DNA from 3 places in the Paenibacillus lentus genome. Region 1 is predicted to be linked to each of the others. Evidence: riboswitches for the same ligand, from Rfam matches in the RefSeq annotation. Region 1 holds a riboswitch; each other region holds the start of a gene.
The links. Region 1 has a riboswitch for thiamine pyrophosphate ahead of EIM92_RS10200 (YkoF family thiamine/hydroxymethylpyrimidine-binding protein). Riboswitches for the same ligand answer to the same signal wherever they lie in the genome.

Region 1 (6,585 bases):
AGCGAAATCCGGCTAGAATGCCGTATGCCAGCTTGGGCGGCAGCTTACATTGCTGCATGAGACTGAACATGAACTTTACGGGCTCGGTCGTTAAGACGAACATAAGCGAAAGCGCTGAGAACATTAGAGTGCGCAGGGCGAGCGAGAGGGCCAGACTGAACCCGGCTTCTGTCATCTGCAGCGGACCCCATGATAGAAGTACCTTCGAACCCTGAGGCAAGTCGGAACGTGGGAAGAGCGCTGCCGTCCAGAAATAACCGATGGCCATAATGAAGAAGGGCAGGAACAACAGTAGCCATTTGCGCCAGGAAATCCGGCCGAAAATCACTGTAACCATCAATACATAAATCAGACTTACAGAGATCGTTACGGGATCAAAAGCAAACGATAACAAAATTACTCCTAGAATGACCGTAAGTCCTTTAATGGCAGGATTCATCTCATTCAACAGTTCGCTAAATGCGCCGGATGCTCTCACATCAGCACCTCCCTGCATGTTTCCTGCTTCTCCTTGAGCGTTAATCGCAGCTTATTCTTCAAATAAGCAGAGAGAGGAGGAATCAGTTTATTGGCCTGTAGCTGCTGCTCGGGCCAATCCCATAAATTATCTGGATGCCCGTCCCATTGTATGGATCCTTGGCGTAGAACAAGTACCCGATCAGCATATTGCTGAACGAGCTCCATATCATGAGTGATCATAATGACGGTAAGCCCGCGATCTACTCGAGCGCGCAGCGATTTCATCAATTCCAAGGCAGAGTATGCATCCTGGCCGAAGGTTGGCTCGTCGCATAACAGCAACTGCTGTTCCTCAGACAGCATGGCAGCCACACTCAAGCGGCGCTTCTGCCCCTGACTGAGCGCAAAAGGGCTGTAGTCGCGGCGGTGCTGTAGCCGATACTGTTCGAGAAGTGAGGCGACCCGCTCGGACACGACATTTTCCGGCAGTTTTTGGATTCGCAAGCTGAAGGCTAGCTCGTCGTAGACGGTATCGGTCACGAATTGGTGCTCGGGGTGCTGAAAAATCAACCCGATGCGCTTCCGCAGCTCCTGTTCAGGCCAACTCGATATGGCTTTGCCGGATAATTGGATCGTACCGGCTGTAGGTTCTAATATTCCTGACAATAGAGCGGCCAAAGTGGATTTGCCCGCACCGTTAGGGCCGACCAGCGCAATGAATTGTCCCGCAGGAATTGTCAGCGAAAGCTGCTGAAGAATTTGTCGGCCGCCGCTGCGCTCGAAAGAGACATTGTCGAGTAACATTAAGCTGTCTCTGCTTACGGTCTCCGAATCGCCATTCGACTGCATTGACCTGCGGGCTTGCCTTTGTTCTAGCTGCTCGAGAACATTAAGCTTTATTGCGTCCGGCTCATTGAGCCAAAAATAGGTAAGCTCATCTCTGGTTAAAGGCTGCCATGAAGCTGTATGCATTGTCTGCAGCTCCTCGTGAAGGCGCACGGCACCCGGCATCCATATTCCTAATTGTCGTGCTTCTTCTTTAAAATTAGCGAAGTAATTCCTGGGCTCGCCTTCGTAAATTAATTTTCCCTTTGTCCCCATTATAGCCAGGCGATCTACATAGGGCATCCATGCATCCAATTGATGCTCGATAAGCAAAATGCTCATCTGCCGTTGTTGGCGTATCGAGTCGATAAGGGCCGACAAGGCCCAGCAGGCTTCCGGATCCAAATTGGATGTCGGCTCGTCGAGAATGAGCACTTTTGGATTTAGTACCAAGGCACAGGCCAATGCTAGCCGCTGCTTCATTCCCCCGGATAAGGCATGAATCTGTGCATCCCGCCATTCAGTTAAATCAACGAGCTGTAGTGCATCGTCGATTTTTGCGCTAATTTGCTCCCTTGGACATCCGATGTTTTCCAGACAAAAAGTAAGCTCTTCCTCTACCTTTAGCATACAGAACTGACTGTCTACATCTTGAAAGACGATCCCCACCTGCTGGGCAATTGTCCCGGGATCCTGTTCCTCCAGAGACTGGCCGTATAAATAAACACTGCCGTTCACCACGCTGTCAATGGCTGAGGGGTACACGCGGTTTAAACATAGAGCCATGGAGCTTTTGCCGCAGCCTCCGGGACCGAGAAGCAGCATGAGTTCACCTTGATATAGGCGGAGGGAAAGAGAGGAGAATACAATCTCCTCATCCTCCTCGCTAAAAGCTAGTGACAGGTCTTTCGTCTCCAGAACAATGGGCTTATTCATCATTTCCTCATTCGTGTACATCATGTGTCCTGCTCCCTGTTCGGAGGGTGTGCACGGGATTTTGGTATTCATTACAGCTTCACCGCAGATTGTTTCTGACGTGCGGTTTGAGCTGCTTCTTTGCCGATCGGGAAGCTTCTCAATACACCGGTACGAGCCAGCGCATCGGCAATCCATTTCCCGAGCAGACCTGCGAGAACAGCCCCGCTAATTACGCGCACGATGAACATCGAAATAACGAGCCCTGTGGATAAGGCGGCGAAGCCGGACTGGAAGAAGCCCCAGGCAAAGCTGAATACGGCCGCTCCAACGCCAGCACCAATTAATACAGATGTGTTGTAATAACGGTATCTGACAACGGCAAATGCTGCTTCCGCACCGAGACCTTGAATAAAGGCCGACAGGATCAGAATTGGGCCGGTCACATTGCCAATGAGCACCTCGATGGTTCCGGCGATGGTCTCTGACAATAGAGCTGCCCCAGGCTTACGCAAAATGTAGGCGGCAATGATCGAGACAATAAACCATATTCCAAAAATGACCTCGTACCCCATCGGCCCCATAAAACCGACAAGGACATTGCCGATTTGCAGAAAAATTAAATAGACGACAGCAAAAACAACGGATAATGAACTAAGAACAATAATGTCACGGAGTTTCCAGGACGACATCGTTATTCCCCCTTATTTTGTACATGATCTGGTTTGGCAGACGGACTGTTGCAGGAAATGGTCGCCGTCATTACAAGATGTGAGGTTTGGATGCTAGAGGCTACAAAAGCATTCTCAAGCGACCGGAATACTTGATGAGCGTCTCCATCTAAGCGGCTGGCGTAATGTATGCCACCGGAGAAGGTACCCTCGATTTCAGCTGTTTTGACGGCATTATAGATGACATCCATATAGTGGGGCACACCCATAGGGTAAAGTGCGAATTGTACTGCGGTATCTACAGCAGATCCGGTGTCCTTATTTAAACGGACATCATCCTCGGACATGAATACGTCGCCCTCCGTGTCCCCAGGGCAGCCAACGGAAAAGGTTGCACTAAGGACAACGTGCTCCCCGCTTTTTGCCGCTTGAAGAAATATGGATTGGACCACGTCGAATACATGCTCGTGGCGACCTCGTACACAGGTGCTGATGTCATCGCTTTTAATCCATACCTTGGATGTGTCCGTATTCTCCAGAGCGCCAAGAATAATCGGCACGAAATGGCCGCTCATGGGGAATAAAGAAAATCGGCAGCCAACGATGCGGCTGCTGCCGCACGCTGCGGGTTTATTTTGTTCGTTGAATGAATTGCTTGTGATCATGAAGCATGTTCCTCCCCTTTGATAAATTAATAAATGTCGACAACGACAAAAAAACCGCACCCGAAGAGTGCAGTTGTATCGATATTGGCTAGCCCGCTTTAACATAATAAAGATAGGGTGCAACGCCATCCATCGTTTCCCCGCACTTCCCCACGCTAGTATGATCTAGATCGGGTGAAAAGGGTTAACCGTATCCTTGATCAGGAACGATCTCTCAGCCAATAAAGGCACCCCTAGTGCTTGATTCGTTATGCGGTTTTCAATGGTTCCCATTATACAGAGTTCCTTTGAATTGTAAAGTCCTTGTTTGAATGAACTGGTCTATATTCTCGTGAAAATTCATATTGTATCGTTAGAAGAGAGGACAAGGAGCGTGCGGATCGTGAACAAGGCGAAGATGACATTCCGGTTCGATGAACAAGGCCGGGAGACCCAGAAAAATGATGACTCATTTCCAGCTAGATCTAGTCAAGAGGTATCAAATATCTCAAGCGAAAAACCTAATCATCTCTCCGCAAACTATCGGGCGGTGGAGACGGTAGATTATTGGGGGGATCCATTAACCGATCGTGCAGCAACAGGGATTGCGGTATTTCCCGATCAAGGAGAACCGGGTGACGGGGATTATTATGTTCGGAGAACGAGAACCTCCTGGTGGAAGGTTGCAGGCTCATTAACCGGGGCTATTGTGACGGGGGCGCTCTTTGGATTTGTCGTTCTGTCGATGTTCAATCAAGAAATAACGGTACCTATACCGGGAATAGGTGTTCCGACGCAGAAGGCTGCGGGGGAAGCGGCAGACATTCCCGTGCTAGGCAGTGTTATCACCGAGAAGCAGGCCCCGCTCGTTCAAGTCGTATTGCCATCGCAAAGCTATCATTTCCTTCAATACGGCGTATTCAGCACGGCGGAAGGGGTGGAGCTGGCTCAGCAGCAATTGCGTGACTCAGGTATCGCTGCAGCGCGGGATACAGTGGATGAGAAACGGGTATACGCCGGTGTCTCTCCTGACCGCGAGGAAGCTAAGTTGTTAAGCAATCGACTGAAGACAGGGGGAGTTCACCTTATTTTGCACGAGATATCTCTGCCTGAATCAGCCACGGTTGAATATAATGGAGAAGCTGCCCTCCTTCAGCAATATTTGGCGCAGAGCGCGGATCTTGTATATATGCTAAGCTCTTCCTCGGCAGCTTTATTGGGAGAAGCCTCTCCCTCACGGCAGAGTCAAGAGGAGATGGAGCGGCTACGTGAGAGTCATCAGCTTTGGACTAAAAGCGCTGCCGCTATTCGGGGCAAGCTGTCGGCTGCCATAGATGGCGAGGCGAAGGAAATGGAGAAAGCGATGAACAGCGCGGTTGAGGCCATGGAGGAATTTAATGAAAAGGGTGAGCAAACAATGCTTTGGGAAGTACAAAATGAGGTGATGCGATTTATTTTGGCTGAACAAAAATTAATAGGAGTTTAATAAGCTTTTAAGAAATTTTGATAAGGCAGGGAAAGCTGGAAATAGTTCCCTCGCCTTTTTTATGTTTGTATTGCCGATCAATTAACCTTATAATAATGAAGTGCCAAAGTGTCAAAAAATGGCGAGGTTACAAGCTCGCAGAGCTTGCCCTGCGAAAGACGGATAAAGGAGAATCTGAACCTTGGAATTTGCAGCTTCATCAACACGACATGTCGTACTGGCCTCGACTTCACCGCGCAGACGGGAACTGCTGGCTACTCTACATATTCCGTTTGAGGTTATGCCGAGCGATGCCGATGAAACGACGCCGGATCATTGGACGCCGGAGCAAATCGTCATGGAGCTAGCGCTGCGTAAAGCAAAGGCAGTTCTTGCCACGCTTGAATCGGCATCACCCCAAGCGGTTATTATGGGGAGTGATACGATTGTAGTCCTGGACGGACAAGTGCTCGGCAAGCCCAAGGATGAGGAAGAAGCAGCTTTGATGCTTCGCTCTTTGCAGGGACGAAGCCACCATGTTTATACTGCCGTAGCTTGTATTGATGTAGCTACTGGAAGATCGGAAGTCGAATATCGTTCTACTTTAGTTACGATGAAAGCTCTGACAGAAGAAGAGATTATCGCATATGCCAAGACTGGAGAAGGCTTAGATAAAGCGGGTGCTTATGCGATACAAGGACTCGGGGCAATTTTTGTCACAAGTATCGAAGGCTGTTACTTCAGCGTTGTAGGATTGCCGCTGTCATTGGCTAGTGAGATGCTTGGTCGTTTTGGAATCCGTGTATTGAAATGAGCGACCGGATCAAATCGAAAAAGGCTGTAACAAATAATTTCATATTTACGTTGTAAAGGAAGAGGAAGAGATAAAGCATATCCTTCCGTAATGAGTTTTGCTGCCAGCAAGCTAGCTGGACGAAGCCTAATCATTCGGAAGCGAGGGATATGTATGGACTTGCCACAATACTTACTGCGTGATTTGCCTAGTGAGGAAAGACCCAGAGAACGCATGATGCAATATGGAGCGGGCTCGCTCAGTCATGCTGAACTGTTAGCTATTCTTTTTCGTACAGGTACCCGGGATGAATCGGCTGTTCATTTGGCCCACCGCGTACTGAGCAGTATAGGTGGAATACGCAACCTTGTAGACATTAGTTTGGACGAGTTGGTGAAGCTGAGAGGCATCGGCCCAGCCAAAGCTTTGCAGCTTAAGGCGGGAATTGAGCTAGGCCAGCGGCTTGCCAAAGCGCGACTACCGGAAGCTCAAGTGATTCGCAGCCCCCGCGATGCGGCGGATATTCTCATGGAACAGCTGCGTTATTTGCAGAAGGAACATTTTGTCTGTTTATTTTTGAATACGAAAAATCATATCATTGCTCAGGAGACGCTTTCCATCGGAAGCTTGAATTCCTCAATCGTCCATCCGCGGGAGGTGTTTCGCGCAGCGATTAAATGCAGCAGTGCCTCTGTCGTATGTGCTCATAATCATCCAAGCGGAGATCCGACGCCAAGTCCAGAAGATATTCGGATGACCGAGCGTCTATGCGAAGCGGGAGAAATTGTTGGAATCGATGTGCTGGATCATATC
Region 2 (6,585 bases), 2.4 Mb from region 1:
AACAAGCACTGATGACTGCCATAGTGCAGAACATTAAGAAAATAGCAAGGCACCTAGCCAAGCTTTTTTCTCGTACAAACGGGAACTCACCTTATATTTTAATCCTTTCGATTCTGGATTTCCGTGGAAAGTATGTTTTCTTGCATAGAAAATCAATTACTTCAACAGTCTGATGAAATACATTTAGATATTTTGAAAGCGATCAACGCAGGTTGTCTAAAAATATGAAAGCGTAGCCTGAATAATAGCGTAGTCCAAATTAAAGCGTAGCCTAAATTAAAGTATAGTCCAAAATAAAAGCCTAGTCCAAATTTAGTCAACTATCTGTGACTGAGCAATTTACAGATCGCTAGCCTGGATAAAGCGTAGCCTGAATTAAAGGTAGCCTAAATTAAAGTACAGCCTAAATTTAGGTCATAAAAGTGAGCAGGCCATCCCGGAGTTAGGAACGGCCTGCTATATCTTTATCGTTATTCAAGTGGAGGCTGGATGCCACGTTTAGTTTTTTTTGCAGGGCAAAATCTTCCCAGTGGCTCGCCCATTTTAACTTTACTGCCGACATCAAGCTCAGGAAGCGGCTCAAAGGTGCCGTTTTCGATGAGCAGGACGACGGTCGAGCCAAATTCGAAATAAGCTAAGTCATCCCCACGATTCCATTGTGTAGCTTCAGCATCTGTATATTTAATGCTGCTTACATTCATAGCGCCCACTTTAACAACCGCAACTTCACCGAGGCTATGCGAAATATAAGTGATGAGCCGCTCGTTTCGGCTGAGTACCGTTCGCATATGTCTCATTCCAAAGTCATTCACGGGGTAGACTTTACCCCGGATATGCTCGCTCTCCAGCTTGCGTCCCGTTACGGGGGCGTGAATGCGGTGATAGTCGGTCGGGCTAAGATATAGTACGAAGAAATAACCATGATTATATGTTTCAGTGCGAGGAGAGTAATTGAGCAGCTCTTGCAATGAGTAATCCTGGCCTTTCACATTAAGGATCGTTCCCGATTGAATGTCTCCCATTGCCGTAATTAATGCATCGACAGGACTGATTAATCCTTCCGGAAGGGGATGGATCGGACGCATATTTGGTTTTAGCTTGCGGGTGAAAAATTCGTTCAGCGTCCTGTATTCTTTAATGTCCTTCTCGGCCTCATCCAGCGGAATCCCGTAAGACTTAGCGAAGGTAGGTATTAGGAGCCGGCTTACTCCTGAATGAGAAAACCGACCCATGAGCCGGGAAATCCATTTTCGGGATGTAAGCTCTGTCATCCATTTCATCCATTTTGCGGTCAAATTGGTTCCCCCTAGTACTTTGCTGAACAAGTATGCTATCGTTTTCCATTTTCGATTATATTGACATATAATATAAACTAAATCAACAACGAAGCTGTAATAATTAATTTATACTTGCTAGTATGGCAGCTATTGTTGTATGGTTAAGTCAATCGAATAGGGATACGGGAGCTTGAGAGAATCAGGCTGAGATTGCAGCTAATCCGCTGCTGACCGTTAATCTGATCTGGATAATGCCAGCGTAGATAATTCGTCGTTCAAGGTTTTTTCGTGCCTATGAACTATAAACAGCCGCCTGAGCATATCCAGTCGGTTTTTTTGTTTTTTAGCCATACTATTCTATGAGGAAGTTAAGAAGAAGGAGAGATGTATGTGGTACAGGGAGCAGTCCAAAAAAGAGGTGGCCGGGGATTGAAGCTGAGCGATTTGCTCGTAACAATCCTAGTGTCGATTGTTCTGGGAGTCGTTTATTACTTCTGGAGTGCGGTTTATAATTTGTTTTCGTTTTTTCCGCAGGCGGATGAGCTTGTCTATGGAATGTGGTTTATGGCTTCTACGCTTGTGTTTTTGCTGATTCGTAAGCCTGGTGTAGCGTTAATCGCCGAAATTGCCGCAGCGCATGTATCGATATTGTTCGGCAGCGAGTGGGGGATACAACTTGTCATGTACAGCGTGCTTCAAGGTCTCGGAGCTGAACTTGTTTTCGCAGCATTCCGTTACAAGAACTATTCGGCATCCGTGGCGGCTTTGGCCGGGATAGGCGCAGCGGTAGGTTCCCTGATTCCCGATATTTATTACGGCTACATCCAGGACTATCAAACCTGGTTGTTATTCGCCAAATACGGCATGCGCGCTGTCAGTTCGGCTCTCATTTGCGGATACTTGGCGTATGCCATCGTTAAAGCGGTAGAAGCAACAGGGGTAACGAATCTTCTACGGCCTGTCGAAGATAAAGACTACGCTGCACTGGACGATTAAGCAATGGTGCCTAGACTGACATCAGGGGCCGCAGTAAGCGATCGGCATAACCAGGCTGCGGACATAGCTGCGGGCGTAACCGAGCTTAGGCTTAAGTTTCCAGGCGAAGATCGTTTTGTCTTTAAAGATCTTACTATCCATGTTCGACAGGGCGAGAAGGTGTTACTGCTGGGGCCGAGCGGGAGCGGAAAATCAACGTTGTTACAGGTGCTATCGGGCATTATCCCTTCACTCGTTGAGGTGCCCATGCGCTGTAAGGATCAGTATCCGCCTGCGTCTTGGGGATTTGTATTCCAGGATCCAGATACTCAATTTTGCATGCCCTATGTGGATGAGGAGTTGGCCTTTGTACTGGAAAATTTGGCGGTTCCCCGGAGCGAAATGCGAGGGAGAATGGATGAGGTGCTTCGAGCGGTCGGACTTCAACTGCCGGAGCTGCATGTGCAGATAGATTCCTTATCCCAGGGGATGAAGCAGAGGCTGGCCCTGGCCTCTGTCTTGCTCTCAAATCCGCAGGTGCTGTTCCTTGATGAGCCCTCTGCGCTGCTTGATCCGGAAGGCCGTGAGCAGATATGGGATACGGTGAAGAAAATTTCGCCAGATCGAACGCTTATTATTGTAGAGCACCGGATTGAGGAAATCGCTGACTTTGTAGACCGAGTCATTCTCTTTGGCCCGGAAGGACAAATGCTTGGCGAAGGAGCGCCTCAAGAGGTGTTCAGCATGTACCAATCCGAGTTGAAGGAATTCGGAATTTGGTATCCTGGCGTCTGGGAGCACTTCTTCACTTCACCGGAAGGAGAAGCGCTCCTTGAGCCGGTTCTGCCCAAACCGCCGTTGACCGTACAGGCAGAAGCACTGCTGGAGTTGTCTCAATTCCGAGGGCTGAGACATGGGAAATCGGTAATTGATGTAGAGCATGCATCCATTGCACCAGGAGATTTCATTGCTATTACCGGGCCGAATGGCGCGGGAAAAAGCTCTTTGCTATTAAGCTTGATGGGCTTGCTTAGCTCGGAGGGAAGCTATTTGCTGCAGGGACAGCCATTGGATCGTGATGAGCACGTGCGGAAATGGAGGGTGCGATGGAAGAAGCGGCAAAAGCAGGTGAAACAGGCTGCGAGTCAAATCAGTTTTGTGTTTCAAAACCCAGAATTTCAGTTCGTAGCTGAGCAGGTAGGAGAGGAAATTGCCTTTTCCTTGCGACAGGAGGGACTGTCTGAGGAAGTTGTCTTAGAACAGGTGAACAAATCATTACGTACCTTCGGCCTGAAGGGCTTGGACCATCGGCATCCCTATCAGCTTTCCCTTGGGCAAAAGCGTAGACTAAGTGTAGCTGGCGCTGCCGTGCTGGATAAGCCGATACTTTTGCTGGACGAGCCAACTTTCGGGCAGGATGCCGTAAATACCTTTGCTATTTTGCAAGTTTGCGAGGAGCTTCGTCGTCTAGGGACGGCGATCGTCATGGTTACGCATGAGGAGAAAATTGCAGATATTATCGCCACTCAGCGTTGGGAGGTACGGGAGGGAAAGATGATCTCCCAGCAGCTTACGGAGCGTGGAGAAGAAATGAAGCAACTGAGGGATAGTCTAGTACAGGAAACGCGGGGAGAGGGAAAACAGACGCAGGGAGAGGGACAACAAACACAGCAAGAAGGAAAACAAACGCAGGAAGAGGGAAAACGATGAGGAAATTTCTAACGCCCACGCGAGAAACTTGGCTGCACCGGGCCAATCCTGCTGCAAAACTGGGTATTATATTGGGGTTGTTCCTGCTGACCTTGTTTACACATAGCTTGGATTTTATCGTTTACCAGGCGATTGTCATCTACCTTGTGCTATTTCTGATGAGCGGGCATCCGCCATGGAAAATCCTGATTCTGATCCTCCCCTTATTATTCGTTTTTGTCTCTTCCTCCATCACTATGGTCTTATTCGGTAAAGGGGATACGCTATGGTGGAAGTGGGGAATTATCCGCATTTCGGAGGAGAGCTTCTATAGAGGGATTCATATCGGCTTTAAGTCGATTACATTCGCTGCCGAGGGACTGCTGTATGTGCTAACGACTTCTTCGGTCGCTTTGTTCTATGCCCTGATGCAGAAGGTGAAGCTGGCCCCGAAATATGCCTATAGTTTTATGGCTTCTGTACGGCTCCTGCCGATGGTTTGGGAAGAGTTCCAAATCAGGAGGAACGCGCTTCAAATACGTGGGGTGCGGCATGCTCAGGGCATGCGGGGCTGGGTCGAGCAGACGAAACTATATGCTGTGCCGTTACTATCCCAGAGCATCCGCCGGGCGCATCGTGTAGCGATAGCTATGGAGTCCAAGGCTTTTCACAACAGTCGCCGGAGAACGTATTATTATTCGTCTGTGTTTACGCTATATGATTTAGGGCTGTTAATACTGTTGGCTATAGCTTTAGCGGCAGCTTATTCTTTGTCACATCTGTACCCGTTATTTGGCATTACCGATGTAAGATATTGAATGCAGACAACGAATAGAAGTCCAGGTTCGCTAGACGAATCGGACTTCTATTTTTTTGTCACCAAGTTATGCTTCGCTCCGTAATTTATTCAGGTTGATGCGGTCGTATAAATATCTTGCGAAATTTATTGGACGCCGGTACGTCTCTTTCCATATTTCTGTCAGTCCAGCTTTTCGAAAGCCGTGCCGCTGATCCCTCCCGTTGCACTCGATGAAGTAAGGCTGTCCTTCCTGTGTCAACCCGATATCAATTCCGAGATCGGCGAGCAGGGGGAGTCGTGTTGATAAATGACGGGCAATGGAGAGGGACAGCATTTCTACGTGGGAGAGGACATCTGGTATGAGCCGGGCGGGGATGCATTTAGTCAACACGTGAATGGGATAGGGGTAACCGCCTTTGGCGATGTTGGATAAGAAGCTGTTTTGCGGAGCAATTTTGACGAACATCCCGGTAATAGCCCATTCGCCGAATGCACCGCGCTGAACGGTCACTCGCAAATCCAATGGTCTTGTTTCATATTCGGCGAGGGGGATGCGCTCCTGAATGAGATAAGTGATCTGGTTGAATTGTCGCTGAAGCCGGGCTGGCATGCCATCTCTGCCAAATCTCTCGGTGGTCCAGCTCCTTCTGGATTTAGAGGGATAAGTGATTTTCCAGCCAAGGCTATCCCGCTGCATTCTCATGATTCCATCCCCAACTGACCCGCGCACAGGTTTAAGAATGAGGTCGTGGTATTTTGACATCATACTGCTTAGTGAGGCAGCGCTAAGTTCTGCAGTTGCCGGAAGGTACTGATTTAGACGTGGCTCCTCTTGCAACAGGCGATGGATGACGTTCTTTCCATAACGGTTGTTTAGGTTGAATATGCTTATGCCCTGGGATGCAAGGCTGCGAATTTTACGGTGGGCGGATGCGTCCCTGTACAAGGCACGATTGTGGATGACCTTAGGCGTGGGAATCGTCATTCTGACGTAGTCGCTACCGTTCCGTATATATGCAATGCTGCTGTGTTTTCCGGCATCTATATCTCCCAATCTTAGAAAGCAAGGAATGAATCCGTTAGCCCGTGCCGCTTCTTCATAGTTGGCTATCGATTCCTGGCCGGTTTTTCGCTGGGGAATTCCCCGGTACATGCTGGAGTTAAGCAGAATACCGATATGGTCTTGCCCCATGGATTTTCCTCCTTTTTGTATGCGACTTCTGATTCAATTTATGTGACAGTACCTTAAAGGCGTGGACGACTGTGCTGCATCAACAGCCTGTTTTAATCGTGATGACCATGAGCGGCTTGATTTTTACCGTGCGTTACACCTCGGCGACAAATGGTGCATATTTTAGGTTAAGGGTTTAATTTTGGAGAGAGGAATCAGGGTGTATGAGCAGACAAAAAGTGGCAGTCATTACTCCGGGTACCTTCGTTATTCCTTTTGGACATAGCAGTTCCGTTGAGCGGGTGATTGAGGAGATGGCTCCTTTTGCGTAGAGTGAGCTGGACATACGAATATTCGGCTTATCGGATGGCCAGATTCCTAATTTGGGACAGTTTGAACAGATTCCGTGCTTTCGCATGCCTGGCGGCAGGCAATATCTCTCCTCTTTGCTGAGACATTTTAAGAAATGGCATCCCGATATTGTGGATGTTCATAACCGCCCGCTGCTCGCCTATCAATTGAAGAATAGGCTGCCGATGGCTCGGGTATTCCTAACATTTCATTCGACCCTGTTCTTTTCCGCCTCTTATCAGCCAGAAATGCGTATGCGCTACATACTGGATAGCGTCGATATGATCATTGTGAATAACGAGTATTTAAAAAAGCAGCTTCAG
Region 3 (6,585 bases), 2.5 Mb from region 1:
GTGCGGCAAAAAGAGTTAACACCAGCACCGCGTTTGCTCCGCCCAGAACGACCTGCCCCAGAGCCTCTCGCTGCGCGCGAACTTGCTTGTCTCCAAACCAGTACATTGCTGCGGCCAATACAACCCCTAACAAGCAGCGAACTGGTTCGTTTAGATATCCGGCATTTACGGCCGCCATGAACAACCACAATACGCCAAACAATAATACGACGATGAATACGCGCGGCAGCCATACCCGTGAAAGCGTATATTCCCAATCCCGGGATGAGCTTGGCTTCGACGGCGGCCTCATATGAGAGGCAGAGTGGCTGGAGCCTGGCTGCTGGACGTAGGATTGCCCTTCCATTGATTGCTCTTGCGTGTTCCACATCGGCTGCCCGTGTGGCTGCCGGAATTGCTGCTGGGCCTCGCTCTGCATCCCTTGGTATGGATCAGCCTGTTGTTGCTGATTATGCTGCTGCCCGTCTTGTGCGTTCCATATCGGCTGTCCTTGTGGCTGCCGGAATTGCTGCTGATCCTCACTATGTATCCCTTGATATGGATTAGCCTGTTGTTGCTGATTGTGCTGCCCGTCTTGGGAGATCAAATTTGGTGGGTCGGACGCCTGCCCCTGCGGCTGCCCCTGTTGCTGCACATCTTGCATGCGAGCTTGGGCAGAATGTTGAGCCTTTCTCATCTCAGATGATTCTGATTCTGGATCTGAAGATTTTGTAGAGAGTTCATTGTCACTTTTTAGTTCATGCAGTTTTTGGGTTAGCTTGCGTAACTCTTCCTCCAGTTCAATAATCTTTTTGTCTCTATCCAAGTTTGAATCACCTCTTTTTTTCTTAGAATGTTATACGCTGCTAGAAGCAAGGTTTGATAAATTGACGATACCGAATGGTTGCATAACGTTCAAGTCCATAAATTGGAAGGTGAGTGCTTGCCTTCTATAAATTACCTTTAGTAAATATAATCCGAACGGAGAAGTTAGAAAAAGGTGCTGAATTGAAGATTGGGAAATGTCACAAAATTGCCATTGAGTGTAATGGAGTGAATGCTTACTCGTATTTATTTTGTGAAAATTAAGGACAACCCCTCTTCTAGACACCAATTGTGTGGTAATATGTATAGTTGAGCCCTAAATAGGGCGTTATCCGGTAGTGCTATGTTGATCCGACGCAAAGGGAGTACAAAGGAAACAAGGAACTGAAAGAGGAGAACTGAACTTGGAAGATTACAATGAAATGCTTGAACAAATGAATATCCAGCATGCGATTATTGGGGATGTGACGACAAGCCTGCATGACATTCTTCAAGACCTGACAAAGGTTCGTTTGTCTTCGCTTGCTTCCGCCTGCAATTTGCCTGGACGTTCCAAGATGAAAAAGCAGGAGCTAATAGAGGCGCTGACAGCCCACATGACCGATGTAGAGCATCTGCAATCCGCTCTGCTGATTACTAGTAGTCTGGAGTGGCAATTGTTCGAATCGCTTCTTCGTCAACCTGTTCTGCAGAACAATTTTATTTCAATTGGGCACTACTGGTATTTAATGAACCGTGGGCTCGTATTTACTTACTTCAGCGAAGGTCAGCTTTACATCGTCATGCCGGATGAGATTAAAGAAGCTTACTTTAAGCTGGATCACGAGAAATATCATCACCAACGAGCAGGTGTAGAGCTCGTTCATGAGTATATATTAGCAACGACGCACTTATACGGAGCCATTGAGCCGGAGAAGTTCATTGAAATTTATAATGCGCAGAACAGCGAGCAGCTCGATCAAAAGCGGTTCTTAAGGATGTTCGCAGACTTAACGAGCAGAGAACAGGCTTATACGTTGGAGAGCGGCTACATCGTTGACGGATATTTAACCCTGGAGGAATCGCAAGAGGAGCTTAAGGCACTACTGCTGCAAATTAAAGACAAGCCGCTCTTCATTCCGAAGCGGGAAGAACTGCTAAAATATGCTGACGAAGATTATTTTGAGATGACGCCGCAGTTGACGAAGCTGAGGGCGTATGTAATGAAGGAAATTTCCCGTGATGCAGAAATGGTCGACCATCTCATCGACGATATTCAGCTAGCCTGCACAATGCAAGCGACATCGGGAGACCTGATTCGTGAGTTTGAGAGAAGAGAGCTAACGTTCCAGAGTATGGAGCAAGCGGACATTGTGGTCGCTCTCATGAACGATGTCTATAACCATACAAGACAGTGGATTCACAGAGGTCATACTCCATTCGAAATGAGTCAAATTGCCGGCAATGTGGAGTTGAGAGCAGCGCATCGTCAGCTAAGCCCCTTGAATAAAAGTCAGGTGTCCGTCACCAAAATTGGCCGTAACGAGCCATGCCCATGCGGCAGCGGGTTCAAGTATAAAAGATGCTGCGGCAAATAATCTTATGATTGCAATTGAAATATCAATAATTTGACAACTCTTGCAAAGACAGATACAGTTAGTAGTGAAAATGAATAGGAAGTCCACTAGGGGAGCTGTTAGCGGCTGAGACAAGATCTTATCTTGGACCCTTTGAACCTGATCTAGTTCGTACTAGCGTAGGAAAGTGGAGTCGGATTCCATGCCTGACACTTATTTATTCTGTTATCTGTGTTAAGGTGACGTTGATGAAGCCGCTCCATATATGGAGCGGCTTTTTTGGTATTTGTTTCCTGTTTGGCAAACGAGTTAAGCTTGCCTGGCAGATACTTTTTCCTGGGTCATCCCTAATGGCTTCCTGATCATGTTCACATTATTTTCGGAGGTGGAGAACGATGAGCTTTACGCAGGAGCTCCGTCAGAAGGCGGATGGTATTTTTCAGGCTATTTTTGAACACCCTTTTGTAAAAGGAATCGCTAACGGCGATTTACAGAAGGAGCAGTTAATTCATTATGTCAAACAGGATCATGAGTATCTTACGGCGTTTATGCGGATTTATGGTATAGCTATATCCAAAAGTTCGGATCGGGCTGAGATTGAAATGTTCAACCAGCAAATTTCCTTTATTCTGAACAGTGAAGTCCACCCACATAATAACTTCTGTGCGGTTGCCGGGGTTACTTATGAAGAAATGCAGGGCTTTGCGCTGGCTCCGGGGGCACATCATTATATCCGTCATATGCTGACCGTTGCGCATGAAGGGAGTCTAGCGGAAATTATGGCGGTGCTGCTGCCGTGTCCGTGGACTTACTTGGAGATTGGCGAGAAGCTAATGAAAGAAGTACAGCCGACTGAAGCTCATCCATTCTATGAGTGGATCCATTTCTATGCGACGCGAACGAATACGACGGCCAAGTTCTGCGAGCGTCTGGACAAGTGGGCGGAAATCACGACTGAGCTTGAGCGCCGCAAGATGACAGAACATTACTTGCTTAGCTGTCAGCTAGAATACATGTTCTGGGATATGGCTTATAATGTGCAGAATTGGCCAGCTCCGATGCAGTCTGTGGGATATACGCTGTAATCTGACTTATCGATTCTTTTTCTATAATTAATATAAAAAGTGAGGCAGGTTCATAATGAGTATGGTCGAACATGATATTACTGCTCTTATTACGAAGGTGCAAAGAGTTAAACCGCTTATTCATAATATAACGAATGTTGTCGTTACCAATTTTACCGCGAACGGGCTGTACGCGTTGGGCGCGTCACCCGTTATGGCCTACGCTCCGGAAGAAGTCGCGGATATGGCCAGAATTGCCGGGGCACTTGTGCTTAATATTGGCACCTTATCGACTGCGCATGTAGAGTCGATGATCATGGCTGGCTTATCTGCGAACGAGCATGGCGTACCTGTGCTGCTGGACCCGGTTGGCGTGGGAGCGACGCAGTTCCGCACAGAGTCTGCACTGCGAATTCTCCGCGAGGTGAAGGTATCGCTGGTGCGGGGGAATGCGGCGGAGATTGCCAATCTCATCGGCGAGGTGCGTGAGATCAAAGGTGTTGATGCGGGAGCCGGGGCTGACAATGAGAACGTCCAGCTTGGACTGCGGGCAGCCCGCAAGCTGAATGCGGTCGTCGCCATTACCGGAAAGGAAGATGTCATTACGGATGGCAGCCGATGCCGGATAATCAGCGGGGGAGACGCGCTGCTTACTCAGGTGACGGGGGCTGGCTGCTTGCTGACATCGGTGCTGGGCGCTTTTGTTGCGGTGGAGAAGGATCTGCTGCTGGCGGGCACGGCTGGGCTGGCCTTCTACGGGGCAGCCGCCTCTCGCGCGGCTGAGCGCACAGCCGCTATCGGCCCTGGCAGCTTCCAGATTGCCTTCCTGGATGAGCTGGCCAAGCTGCATCCACATTCGCTCAAGGGACACGGGGCTGTGCGTGAAATAGAGGTGTCCGCCACAGGGGAGGCGTTGACATGAGTATAGCCAGAGCGCTTACAATTGCTGGTTCGGATAGCGGTGGTGGAGCGGGCATACAGGCTGACCTCAAGACGTTCCAGGAGCTGGATGTCTTCGGTATGTCGGCGATTACAGCGATCACGGTGCAGAATACGCTGGGGGTTCAGGGGGTATATCCACTGCCCCCGGAAGCCACCGCAGAGCAAATCGATGCGGTCGGCACCGATCTTGGCGTCGACGCGCTAAAGACGGGGATGCTGTTCAGTGCCGATATTATTGAGGCGGTGGCTGGCCGCATTCGGGAGCATGGCTGGCGCAACGTCGTCGTCGATCCAGTAATGATCGCCAAAGGCGGAGCGGATTTGCTGCTGCCGGAGGCTGTGAAGGCCCTGAAAGAGCAACTGCTTCCGCTGGCGCTCATCGTCACGCCGAACATCCCGGAGGCCGAGGCATTGGCCGGAATGAGCATCCGTTCGATGGAGGATCGGCGCGAGGCTGCTAAACGTATTTGCGCTTACGGCCCGGCGGTGGCCATCGTTAAGGGGGGACATGATGAAGGCGTCGATCAGGTCGTTGACCTGCTCTATGATGGCGCCTCGTTCACGGAGCTTGCAGACCGCCGGATTCAAACCGTGCATACGCACGGAACGGGCTGTACCTATTCCGCCGCGATTGCTGCCGGACTAGCAAAGGGGCTGCCTGTGCTGGAGGCGGTGCAAGAAGCGCGAGCATATATTCAGGCGGCGATCGAGGATAGCCTGGAGCTGGGCGGGGGGCATGGTCCGACGAACCACTGGGCTTACCGCCGCAGAAGGGAGCAGAGCAAATGAGCGGCAGCATCTCTCCTGAGCAAATGCGCCAATATTTGCGGATGTATTTAGTCATCGGCAGCGTGAACTGCCGAGAGAAGCCGCTTTGCGTTGTGGAGGAAGCGTTGCGCGGAGGCGCAACGATGATCCAGTTCCGCGAGAAGGGACCGGGCGCGTTGACCGGGGAGGCCAAGCTTGCGCTTGCACTGGAGCTGCAAGCGGCGTGCCGACGCGCCGGGGTGCCGTTCATCGTCAACGATGACGTGGAATTGGCCGCCCGGATCGGGGCGGATGGCGTTCATGTGGGTCAGGACGATGAATCTGCGGCTGCGGTCCGCAAACGGATTGGCAACCGAATCCTTGGCGTATCCGCGCATACGGTAAAGGAAGCGCGGACGGCATTAGCTCATGGGGCCGACTATATTGGCGTCGGCCCAATCTATCCGACCCTCTCCAAGGATGATGCGCGCCCGGTGCAGGGCACCAGGATGATCCAAGAAATGCGTGAGCAAGGGATCAAACTACCGATCGTTGGAATTGGAGGGATTACGACCTCGCGTGCCGCTGAAGTGGTTCGAGCAGGCGCGGACGGTGTCGCTGTCATCTCGGCAGTCACCCAGTCGGATAACGTGCGTGAAGCTGTACAGTCCTTCGTCAATCAGATGGTTCAGTAGTAAAAAAGGTTCAGAAGTGAAAAGGTTATAGATAGCCGGAAACAGGCCGCAGATTCGTAGGAATCTGCGGCCTGTCTGTATTGACTCGTTATTTGGGAGTGCGGATTGTAACAATTATTTGAATCGATATTGGAATCTCAGAGGTCATCAGGTGCGATATTCAGGAGTTAAGTCTTAGAAACAAAAACTGGAAAAACACGTTTAATCTTTTAACCAGTATAAACTGGAGTAATGATTTGATGCATGTGCGCATAAATTGTATAAACAGATGCCCTTTTTTTCGGTACAACCATTTACAGGTATCCTATGACATTTTTTCAGATTAGGAAGATTACAGACAAGATGAAGGGAAAGAAGCAACCTAACTGGAGCGATGCTGGATAGGGATTGCTTCCCGTGTAGCGGATGATCCGTAGGTTAAACTCTGATTCATGTACCGTTTGACTCATTTAGTTTTTGCGTCAGCTTGATCTGCAGTTTTTGTAGCTTCCGTGCGAGATTCTATACTTTTTACCTGCTGGCTTAAGAGATGGATTGTGGCGTCCATTTTATCCAATTTTTCGCCCATGGTTTGCAGCACATATTTGATCAGAATAAAGCTTAGAGTAACCGGAAAACCAACGTTTGTAATCAGTGTGACCATATCAGCAACCTGCATCACCGCTCTCTCCTTTCTCTTAAATGTCCTTTCACTATATAGAGAAAATAAAGAGGGGGATTTACAACCATCATACTAGAAAAAAATGTTATAATTTCAATAAATAAACTTATTATTCG

Region 2: it holds a riboswitch for thiamine pyrophosphate, as region 1 does, so the genes downstream of both, EIM92_RS21165 (ECF transporter S component) here and EIM92_RS10200 (YkoF family thiamine/hydroxymethylpyrimidine-binding protein) in region 1, are expected to answer to the same signal.
Region 3: it holds a riboswitch for thiamine pyrophosphate, as region 1 does, so the genes downstream of both, tenA (thiaminase II) here and EIM92_RS10200 (YkoF family thiamine/hydroxymethylpyrimidine-binding protein) in region 1, are expected to answer to the same signal.

The regions. Positions count from the first base shown of each region.
Region 1 covers NZ_CP034248.1:2,277,117-2,283,701, forward strand. The annotation lists gene EIM92_RS10185 (energy-coupling factor transporter transmembrane component T family protein) at 1-478, opposite strand, end outside; gene EIM92_RS10190 (ABC transporter ATP-binding protein) at 475-2,397, opposite strand; gene EIM92_RS10195 (ECF transporter S component) at 2,292-2,891, opposite strand; gene EIM92_RS10200 (YkoF family thiamine/hydroxymethylpyrimidine-binding protein) at 2,894-3,535, opposite strand; TPP riboswitch at 3,666-3,780, opposite strand; gene EIM92_RS10205 (SPOR domain-containing protein) at 3,918-5,000, shown strand; gene EIM92_RS10210 (Maf family protein) at 5,182-5,793, shown strand; gene radC (RadC family protein) at 5,947-6,585, shown strand, end outside.
Region 2 covers NZ_CP034248.1:4,648,743-4,655,327, reverse strand. The annotation lists partial or broken gene EIM92_RS21175 (IS1182 family transposase) at 1-62, shown strand, start outside; gene asd (archaetidylserine decarboxylase) at 471-1,295, opposite strand; TPP riboswitch at 1,450-1,560, shown strand; gene EIM92_RS21165 (ECF transporter S component) at 1,668-2,273, shown strand; gene EIM92_RS21160 (ABC transporter ATP-binding protein) at 2,277-3,962, shown strand; gene EIM92_RS21155 (energy-coupling factor transporter transmembrane component T family protein) at 3,959-4,759, shown strand; gene EIM92_RS21150 (YheC/YheD family endospore coat-associated protein) at 4,826-5,932, opposite strand; gene EIM92_RS21145 (glycosyltransferase family 4 protein) at 6,295-6,585, shown strand, end outside.
Region 3 covers NZ_CP034248.1:4,811,832-4,818,416, reverse strand. The annotation lists gene EIM92_RS21815 (DUF2339 domain-containing protein) at 1-805, opposite strand, end outside; gene EIM92_RS21810 (Rho termination factor N-terminal domain-containing protein) at 1,209-2,381, shown strand; TPP riboswitch at 2,460-2,563, shown strand; gene tenA (thiaminase II) at 2,756-3,445, shown strand; gene thiM (hydroxyethylthiazole kinase) at 3,501-4,346, shown strand; gene thiD (bifunctional hydroxymethylpyrimidine kinase/phosphomethylpyrimidine kinase) at 4,343-5,155, shown strand; gene thiE (thiamine phosphate synthase) at 5,152-5,808, shown strand; gene EIM92_RS21785 (hypothetical protein) at 6,254-6,466, opposite strand.